3 regions of the Streptomyces sp. NPDC050703 genome follow, and region 3 is predicted to be linked to each of the others. Evidence: riboswitches for the same ligand, from Rfam matches in the RefSeq annotation. Region 3 holds a riboswitch; each other region holds the start of a gene.
What was found. Region 3 has a riboswitch for cyclic di-AMP ahead of AB0I16_RS05010 (C40 family peptidase). Riboswitches for the same ligand answer to the same signal wherever they lie in the genome.
Positions count from the first base shown of each region.

Region 1 (3,266 bases), on a different contig from region 3:
GACTGATCCTCGCGATGGGCGTCCACGCGCTGTGGAACGGCTCGGCGGTCTTCGGGCAGTACGGCTTCTTCACCGTGTACGCGCTCTTCATGCTGCCCTGCTTCGGCCTGCTCACCTGGCTGGCCATCTGGACCCGGCAGCGCGAGCTGCGCATGATCCGCGCGGAGCTGCCCGTCTACGTGGCGGCGGGCTGGCTCACCCCTCCCGAGCCGTACGCGCTCGGCTCGATGCGCGCCCGCTCGCTGGCCCGCGACTACGCCGCGTACACCTGGGGCAAGGCCGCGGCCCGCACGGTCGCGGAGTACGAGATGTACGCGACGTCCCTGGCGTTCCTCCGCCACCGGGGCCGCAAGGGCCGGGCGGGCGCCGACTTCGTCGCCCGCGAGCGGGAGCTGCTGCACAGGCTCTGGGAGCGCCGCGAGCCCGCCCGCCCCGCGCTGGCCTACGCGGCCCGCGCGACGGCACCGGTCCCGTTCGCGGGCCCGTACGGGCCTTTCCCTTACGGACAGCAGCCCCAGCCGTACCCGGTGGCACAGGCGTATCCGGCAGCACAGTCATATCCGGCGGCACAGCCGTACAACCCGTACCGCACCTGACCCGACGGCCCGAGGCGCCCAGGGCGCCCGGGGCTCCCGGGGGCGTCGGCTCGGGCTCTCAGGGGTTGAGGCCCTTGCCCTGGAGCCAGGCGAGCGGGTCGATGTTGGCGCCGCCCGCGGTGTGGACCTCCATGTGGAGGTGCGGTCCGGTCACGTTGCCGGTGGCGCCGACGCGGCCGATGACGTCGCCGGTGCTGACCTTCTGCCCGGCGCTGACGCTCATCGAGGACTGGTGGCAGTACCAGATCTCGGTGCCGTCATCGAGTTCGAGGACGGTGCGGTAGCCGTAGGCCCCGGCCCATCCCGCCTCCTTGACGGTGCCGGTGTGCACGGCCTTGAGCGGGGTGCCCGTCGGCGCGGCGAAGTCGAGGCCGGTGTGGTGCCCGGAGGACCACATGGAACCGGCGTCACCGAAGTGCGAGGTCAGGGTGTACGAGGAGGTGGGGATCGCGAAGCTCTTGGCGAGCTTGGCCAGGCGTTCGGCCTCGGCCTTGGCCTTGCGGGCCTCCTCCTCCTTCTTCTTCTTGGCCGCGGCCTTGGCGTCGGCCTCGCGCTCGGCTTCCCTCTGTTGGGCGGCGGCCTCCTCGGCGGCCTTCTTGACGGCGGCCTCCTCGGCCGCGGTCCGCACCGCGTCGTCGGCCTGGCTCTGCTGGTTCTCGGCCTGCTGCATGATGCGGGCGCGCAGCGCCTCCCCCGCGTCGGTGGTGCCCTGCCGGGCGTCCGCGGAGCTGACACCGGCGGCCGTGAGCGGGGCCGCGGCGGTGACGGCGTCCGTTCCGGAGCCGGAGCCGGCGGAGTCGTCGGAGATCAGCGAGCCGACGCCGGGGAGGGACGTGGCCTCGGGCAGCGAGTCGGCGACGGCACCCAGGTCGGGCATCGATATGGAGACCGGCGGCTTGCCGTCCTGCGCGGTGGCGATGCCGCCCGCGCCGACGGCGGCGATGACGCCGACTCCCAGGACGGTGGAGCTGCGGGCGAGGCCGCCGCCGCTCTTCTTGTGCACACGGTGCCTGCCGCGGACGGGACGGACGGACTCCTCGGTGGGATTCCACTCTTCCCAGGGCTGCTCGTCGTACCCCCGGACATCAGGGTCGCTCGGGAGGTACGCGGCTTCTGGGGCAGGCCGGTTGGACGCCACTGGGGCGCACTCCTTTCCTTCCTTCTCGCCTACCGGGTTAGCTGACGGGTTCGGAGCAGGAAGGTCTCCTACGAACATCTGGCATGGAGGCACAGATGCCCGATTCACCCCAAGTTGGTGGTTCCCCGGCTCCCTTGCGGGATTAGGCGCGTGCGCACGGAGCCGCCTCTAGTGACGGCTGGGACGACCGCGCTGCGTTATCGAACGTTAATAGACAGCGGGCCCGTATTCCAAGCTGTTCCTGTTGATTCTTCTCGCCGACGGGGTATGAGTGGGCCGCGCGTATGGGGACACCGGGGCAGGGATCGGGGCGAGTTGACCGTGAGTCGGCGCGCGCCGGGACTCCGCCACCCCTTGACGGTGTGTCAGTTGTTATGCGGAGGGGTGCAGTTCGGTCACGCGCTGTGACACTCTTTCGACGCCAGTCTCCGCGCCGGTGCCCGCGGCGGTCTACGTGCCGGCGTCAGGGTCCCCCGGCGCGGGCCGCCGCACCGCGAGCAGTGCCAGGTCGTCCGTCGCGCCGCCCCCGGTGTGCCACCGCACCTCCTGTGTGAGCGTGGCGAGCAGCGCCTGCGGGCCCCTGCGGCCCGGGAAGATCCGCCCGCCGAGCCGGGTGGCGGGGGCGTAGAACTCCCCGGCCTCGTTCCGCGCCTCCGAGAGGCCGTCCGTGTAGAAGAGCAGCATGGCGCCCGGCGGGAACTCCGTCTCGTCCGCCCGGTCCGGCCAGGCCCCCAGCGAACCCATGCCGAGCGGCAGCGCGGGCTCGGTCGGGGACAGCACGCACAGCCGCCCGTCGCCGCGCAGCAGCAGCGGCTCCGGGTGGCCCCGGTTGATCAGGCGTACGCGGCCGTCGCCGTGCCCGATCTCCGCGAGGACCGCCGTGGTGAACCCCTCGAAGGCGTCGAGGCCGTCCCGCCGGGTGCCCTCACGGGCGAGCGCCCGCTCCAGGCGCTGCGCCACCGCCTCCAGGGTGGCCTCCTGCTCGGCGGCCTCGCGGAACGCGCCGATGACGACGGCGACGGCCGCGACCGCGCCCATGCCCTTGCCGCGCACGTCCCCGACGATGAGCCGTACGCCGTGCGGGGTGTCCTGCACGGCGTACAGATCACCGCCGATGAACGCGTCGGCCTGCGCCGCCTCGTACCGCGCCGCGATGTCGAGGCCGCCGATACGGGCGTCCGGCTCCGGCAGGACCGCGCGCTGGGCGGCCTCGGCGATGGAGCGGGCGGTGGCGAGCCGGTCGTTGCCGCGGCGCACGACGCGGTTGATGACGACGGCGAAGACGGCGACGGTCACCACGGTGAGCAGTTCGGTGACGGACTCGACGTGGCCTGAGGAGGAGTTGCGGTAGTGCAGCAGGAGGACGGCGATGGAGGCGGCGGCGCCGGTCAGGACGGTGTTGAGCAGCGAGTAGAAGGGGGCGGCGATCAGGGGCGCGGCGGTGTAGAGGGGAGCCGCGGTGAACTCCGTCGGCGTGGTCACGTCGTACCCGATGCCGACGATGAGCAGCAGGAAGGGCAGGGCGCGGACGA
Region 1 covers NZ_JBFAHX010000071.1:2,640-5,905, reverse strand. Annotated here, with positions in the region: gene AB0I16_RS34740 (PrsW family intramembrane metalloprotease) at 1-596, shown strand, start outside; gene AB0I16_RS34735 (M23 family metallopeptidase) at 655-1,734, opposite strand; cyclic di-AMP (ydaO/yuaA leader) riboswitch at 1,746-1,893, opposite strand; gene AB0I16_RS34730 (PP2C family protein-serine/threonine phosphatase) at 2,185-3,266, opposite strand, start outside.
Region 1: linked by a shared signal. The riboswitch ahead of AB0I16_RS34735 (M23 family metallopeptidase) and the one ahead of AB0I16_RS05010 (C40 family peptidase) in region 3 are both predicted to bind cyclic di-AMP.

Region 2 (3,266 bases), on a different contig from region 3:
CGCCGATCCGGGCAACGGTTACTACGGAGGTCTCCAGCTCTCCCAGGAGACCTGGGAGGCCAACGGCGGCCTCGCGTACGCGCCCAGCGCCGACGAGGCCTCCAAGTCGCAGCAGATCGCCGTGGCCGAGCGCATCCTCGACGCACAGGGCTCCGACGCCTGGCCGAGCTGCGCCCCGATCGCCGGCCTCACCGAGGACGCCCCCGCGGCCGACGTGGACCCGGGCAACCCGATCGTCCCCGAGTCGTCCGGACCGGCCGGCTCCGGCTCGTCGGGGTCCGAGGGCTCCGGCAAGAAGGACGAGCCGTCCGACGAGGCGTCAGAGGCCGAGAACAAGCCCTCGGACGACGCGAAGGACGGCGAGAAGCCCTCCGGCGACGCGAGCGACACGCCGGAAGCCGGCTCCGACCGGGAGAAGGGCCGCGAAAAGCTTGACAAGTCAGGCAAGCCCGACAAGTCCCCCGAGAAGGGCGAGAAGGGCGGGGCTGGCGACAAGGCCGGGGCGGACGACACGCCCGGGAAGGGCGCGCCGGACGGTTCCGGCAAGTCCGCCGACGACGAGGCGACTTCGCCCGCAGGCCGGGACGAGGAGTCCGCGGGCTCCACCGGCCGCCACCGCGGCGGCAGCGCCGAGGAGACCGCCGAGGACGCCACCGGGGCGGCGGCGGGCGACCGTTCGGGCCGGCACGCCTCACGCGGCGGCGAGCGGACGGACAAGCCGGCCGACGGCACGTACACGGTCCGCTCCGGGGACAACCTCTCGGCGATCGCCGACGACCACGGCATCGACGGCGGTTGGGACACGCTCTACACCGAGAACAAGAAGACCGTGGGGGACGACCCGGACCTCATCCTCCCCGGTCAGAGCCTCGATCTGGGCGAAAAGCAGCGGTAGTTGACGATGCGTCCGCGGGGCACTTCGTGCTGTATGCACCTTTTGGCGCGAGTGAGAGATGGGTCTCAGAAGCCCTGATCGTCTTTGAAATTCCGGTGGTCTCCTGTCTACGGTCGTGACCGCTCGCCACTGGTGGGCCCCGCCGGTCGGTACGCCGAATCCTGCCAACGGCCGGACGGGAACAGTCGTCGCTTCGAGCGCCGTGGGCAGGAGCGGGGGACCCAAGGTAAGCGCCGTGTCATGCGGCTAGGGGTGGAGCCGCACTCGGGAGAGTGCGGCCGGGCAACTTCACTGGCCCGAACCCGACAGCTCACCTCGCAGGCGTCGGTGAGGGGATCAACTCATGCTGTTTTCCGGCAAGGGCAAGCACCGCCGTCCGTCCAAGGCCACCCGTGTCGTCACGCTCGCCGGTGTCACCGGTGCCGCCGTGGCCGCCCCGCTGATGGCCGCCGGTTCGGCCTCGGCCGCCACCAACGCCGAGTGGGACGCCGTCGCCCAGTGCGAGTCCGGCGGCAACTGGTCCATCAACACCGGCAACGGCTACCAGGGCGGCCTGCAGTTCTCGCCGTCCACCTGGGCCGCGTACGGCGGCACGAAGTACGCGCCCAGCGCAGACAAGGCCACCAAGGCCCAGCAGATAGAGATCGCCGAGAAGGTCCTCGCGGGCCAGGGCAAGGGTGCCTGGCCGAGCTGTGGCGTCGGCCTCTCCAACGCCTCCAACGGCGGCGGCGCCCAGCAGCAGGCCCCGCAGCAGCAGGCGCCCCAGCAGCAGGCGCCTCAGCAGCAGAGCAAGCCGCAGCCGCAGCAGACGCAGCAGCAGGCCGCCCCGCAGCAGCAGGCCGCGCCCAAGCCGCAGCCCGCCCCGCGCGCCCAGACCGAGAAGACCGTCGAGACCCCGACCGGCAAGACGGTCGAGAAGGGCGACGGCGAGTACAAGGTCAAGACGGGCGACACCCTGTCGAAGATCGCCGAGGCGCACGACGTCAAGGGCGGCTGGCAGAAGGTCTACAAGCTCAACGGCGACATCATCGACAACGCCGACTTCATCTACCCGGGCCAGCAGCTGCACCTCAGCTGACCCGGCCGGCTCGGCCGTGCCTCGGCGGAGGCACGGCCGCCCCCGTCCCCACGGCCCCCCGCCCCGGTGCGCGTATCCCCCGTACGCACCGGGGCGGGGTCATGTCCGCACCGCCGTGTTCGCCTTCAGCGAGCTACCGGCCAGTAGAAAAGCGGGCTTCCGTCCCGATTCCCTGGTATTTGGGCGCTTGTACGTCCCACGGGGCGGGCGGTCGGCTGGCTGAAGGCTCCGGGCCGGTTAGGCTCAGGAGACGCAGGGCCGAAGCGGCCCCGCGTAAACGCGTCACATCCCAGAAGGAGATGCTCGTGCCGTCCATCGACGTCGTCGTAGCCCGGGAAATCCTGGACTCCCGAGGCAACCCCACGGTCGAGGTCGAGGTCGGCCTCGACGACGGCAGCACGGGTCGTGCAGCCGTTCCGTCCGGTGCCTCCACCGGAGCCTTCGAGGCCATCGAACTCCGTGACGGTGACCCCAACCGTTACCAGGGCAAGGGCGTGGAGAAGGCCGTCCTCGCCGTCATCGAGCAGATCGGCCCGGAGCTCGTCGGCTACGACGCCACCGAGCAGCGCCTGATCGACCAGGCCATGTTCGACCTGGACGCCACCGACAACAAGGGCTCGCTCGGCGCCAACGCCATCCTCGGCGTCTCGCTCGCCGTCGCGCACGCCGCGTCCGAGGCCAGCGACCTGCCGCTCTTCCGCTACCTCGGCGGTCCGAACGCGCACCTGCTGCCCGTCCCGATGATGAACATCCTGAACGGCGGGTCGCACGCCGACTCGAACGTCGACATCCAGGAATTCATGATCGCCCCGATCGGCGCGGAGTCCTTCTCCGAGGCCCTGCGCTGGGGCACCGAGGTCTACCACACGCTGAAGAAGGTCCTGAAGAACAAGGGCCTGGCCACCGGCCTCGGCGACGAGGGCGGCTTCGCGCCGAACCTCGACTCCAACCGCGCCGCCCTGGACCTCATCCTTGAGGCCATCAAGGAGGCGGGCTACGTCCCCGGCGAGCAGATCGCGCTCGCCCTCGACGTCGCCGCGTCCGAGTTCTACAAGGACGGCTCCTACGAGTTCGAGGGCAAGAGCCGCTCGGCCGCCGAGATGACCGAGTACTACGCCGAGCTCGTCGCCTCCTACCCGCTGGTCTCCATCGAGGACCCGCTGTTCGAGGACGACTGGGCCGGCTGGGCCACCATCACCGAGAAGCTCGGCGACAAGGTGCAGCTCGTCGGCGACGACCTGTTCGTCACCAACCCCGAGCGCCTGGCCCGCGGCATCGAGGAGAACTCGGCCA
Region 2 covers NZ_JBFAHX010000017.1:149,224-152,489, forward strand. Annotated here, with positions in the region: gene AB0I16_RS18395 (transglycosylase family protein) at 1-895, shown strand, start outside; cyclic di-AMP (ydaO/yuaA leader) riboswitch at 1,084-1,234, shown strand; gene AB0I16_RS18400 (transglycosylase family protein) at 1,239-1,973, shown strand; gene eno (phosphopyruvate hydratase) at 2,279-3,266, shown strand, end outside.
Region 2: linked by a shared signal. The riboswitch ahead of AB0I16_RS18400 (transglycosylase family protein) and the one ahead of AB0I16_RS05010 (C40 family peptidase) in region 3 are both predicted to bind cyclic di-AMP.

Region 3 (3,266 bases):
GTGAGTGGGCGGAACGGTGAACGGGTCTGACCGTGGCGGTCGCGAAGCGGGGCGGCCTTCGTGTACGGCCCTGACCGATACGGCGGATACAACCGTCCGGCCCTCGCAGAGCTGCTACGGGCCCGCCTGCGACCGGCGTGGGGGGCGAGGGTTAGGCTCCGGCCCATGGACGTACTCATCCATCTCTTCGTCGCCCTGCACATCATCGGCATCGCCTGCCTCCTGGGCGGCTTCCTGACCCAGATGAAGCAGATGGGCCAGGGCACGGCCCGCTTCGTCCCGGCGATGCTGCACGGTGCGCTGACCATGCTCGTCACCGGTGTGGTCCTGGTGGGCCTCAACCAGGCCGACGACAACGCGGTCAACAACCTCAAGATCGGCATCAAGATGGCCGTGCTGATCGTGATCCTCGCGCTGGTCTATGTGAAGCGTGACGAGGAGAAGATCGACAAGGGCGTGTTCGGGGCGGTGGGGCTGCTGACCACGGCGAACATCTTCATCGCCGTGCTGTGGACCTGATGCCGGGCTGCTGAGAACGGGACCAGGGAAACGCCCTCCACGCACGCGTGGAGGGCGTTTTCGTCTTCCGTGGTGCCGTTTCCGTAGTCACTCCGGCACCGGCAGGGCGAGGCGCGGTGCGGTGCGGCAGGGTGCGGAGAGATGGAGCTAGGCCGGGCGCACCACGCTGTGGATCGGCATGTAGTAGATGGACTCGACGCGGACGTTCGCGCCCGGCTTCGGGGCGTGGATCATCTTGCCGTCGCCCGTGTAGATCCCTACGTGGCTGATGTCGTCGTAGAAGAAGACCAGGTCACCCGGTTCGGCGTCCGCCGTCTTCACGGTCGTCCCGACCTTGACCTGGTCCCATGTGGTGCGCGGCAGTGATATCCCGGCGGCCTTCCAGGCGTCCTGGGTGAGGCCGGAGCAGTCGTAGGAGTCGGGGCCCGCGGCGCCCCACACGTAGGGCTTGCCGATCTGGGCCTCCGCGAAGTCGATGACCTTCGCGGCCTTGGTGGCGTAGCTCCCGTCCGAGCTTCCGGAGCCGGAGCCGGAACCGGAACCTGTGCCCGGGCCAGAACCCGAGCCGGTGCCCTGACCGTCTCCCCGCTCCTTCTCCCGTTCCCGCTGCGCCGCCTCCTCGGCCCGGCGCTCGCGCTCCGCCTCGGCGGCCTGCTCGCGGGCCAGCCTCTCGGCCTTCCGCTTCGCCTCCCGCTCCCTCTCGCGCTCGATCGCCGCGAGCCGTGCCTTCTCCTCGGCGGTCAGGTCCGACAGCAGCTCGCGCGCCTCGCCCAGCTTCTTCTGGACGGTCCGCTTGCTGGTCCGCAGGTCGTCCCGCGAGTCGGTCAGCGTCCCAAGGCTCCTCGCCGCCTTCGTGCGCTGCTTCGTCGCCGCCGCCCGCTGCGTCTCGTAGTCGTCGACGGCCTTCTTCTGCCGCGTGGTCAGCCGGTCCGCCAGGTGATTCTGGTCGAAATAGCCCTGCGGATCGTCGGCCAGCAACATCGTTGCCGTCTCCGAGACGCCTCCGGTGCGGTACTGCGCGGCGGCGAAGGAGCCGAGTTCCTGACGTGCGTCGTTCAGCTTGTCCGTGCGTTTGGCCACATCGTCCAGGAGGTGGTCGACCTTCTTGCGCTGCTTCTCGGTCTTCTCCTTGGCCGAGTTGTACTTCTGGGTGGCCACGCCCGCCTGGTGGTAGAGGTCGTCGACCTTCTTCCGCACCTCTTCGAGGCTGGGCCTCGTGGGCGAGGCGGGCGCGGCCTGGGCGCTCTGCGACAGAAGCGCCACGGAGGTGAGGGCGGCCGTGGTGATGCCGACGGCGGGGGCGGTGCGGACTCCGGCCGGCCGGTTCCGCGGCTTGCGGTGCGACGCCAAGGGAGGCGACTCCTTCCGTAGCCCGCCTACCGGGTTAGCTGTCGGGTTCGGGCGGATGGTCCGGAAGGTTGCCCTACGGTTCCGTACTGCGCACGGGACCGATTCACCCCAGGTTCTCGGTGGGTCCCCGGCTCCGAACATGTCGGACTCGGCGGGGGCCGCGCGTTCCCGGCGGGGTTCGCCGGTGGGAATACGAGCGGCCCGCGCAGCACGCTAGCCAACTTGTGCGACGCCTGTGAAGGTCGATGCTCGATATGCCCGATACGTTTTCGTGACGTTACGAGGCTCCGGCGCGGCCCGTGCGCAGCGTGCCCACAGGGCCGTCTCGGACGGTGTCCGGCCGTGGACATGCCGTGAGCGACGGACGGGTCGGCGGAACCCGGCGCGGGTTGTCAGTGGGTCCGCCTAGACTCGGGAGGCGATGAGCAGCCTCTTTGACGACAGCTTCCTGGCGGACCTGCAGCCCTCCCGGGCCGCGGACGAAGAACACCCGCCCCCGCCCGAGGACAGCGCTCCGGAGCACGTTCCGGACGATTTGTTCGACGGGAAGTTCGACGCGCCCATGACCCGGGACACGCACTACCGGGACGGTGCCCCGCGCCCGGTGACCGACCCGGCGACGCTGCTCGAAGGACTGAACGAGAACCAGCGCGCGGCCGTCGTGCACGCGGGTTCCCCGCTGCTCATCGTCGCCGGCGCGGGCTCCGGCAAGACCCGCGTCCTGACCCACCGCATCGCGTACCTCCTCGCCGAGCGCGGTGTGCACCCGGGCCAGATCCTCGCGATCACCTTCACGAACAAGGCCGCGGGCGAGATGAAGGAGCGCGTCGAGCAGCTCGTGGGCCCCCGGGCCAACGCGATGTGGGTGTCGACGTTCCACAGCGCCTGCGTCCGCATCCTGCGCCGCGAGTACAAGAAGCTGGGCTTCACGTCCTCGTTCTCGATCTACGATGCCGCGGACTCCAAGCGCCTGATGGCCCTGGTCTGCCGCGACCTCGATCTCGACCCCAAGAAGTTCCCGCCGAAGTCGTTCAGCGCCAAGATCTCCAACCTCAAGAACGAGCTGATCGACGAGGAGGACTTCGCGGGCCAGGTCGCTGGGGGCACCTCCCAGGCCGGCGGCTCTGGGGGAGGCTTCGAGCAGACCCTCGCCCAGGCCTATGCCATGTACCAGTCACGTCTCCGCGAGGCGAACGCACTGGACTTCGACGACCTGATCATGACGACGGTCAACCTCCTGCGCGCCTTCCCGGACGTCGCCGAGCACTACCGCCGCCGCTTCCGCCACGTCATGGTCGACGAGTACCAGGACACGAACCACGCGCAGTACGCCCTGGTGCGCGAGCTGGTCGGCCCCTCCGGGGGCGAGGGCGACGACCCGGCCGAGCTGTGCGTGG
Region 3 covers NZ_JBFAHX010000004.1:58,023-61,288, reverse strand. Annotated here, with positions in the region: gene AB0I16_RS05015 (hypothetical protein) at 166-519, shown strand; gene AB0I16_RS05010 (C40 family peptidase) at 667-1,869, opposite strand; cyclic di-AMP (ydaO/yuaA leader) riboswitch at 1,877-2,033, opposite strand; gene pcrA (DNA helicase PcrA) at 2,291-3,266, shown strand, end outside.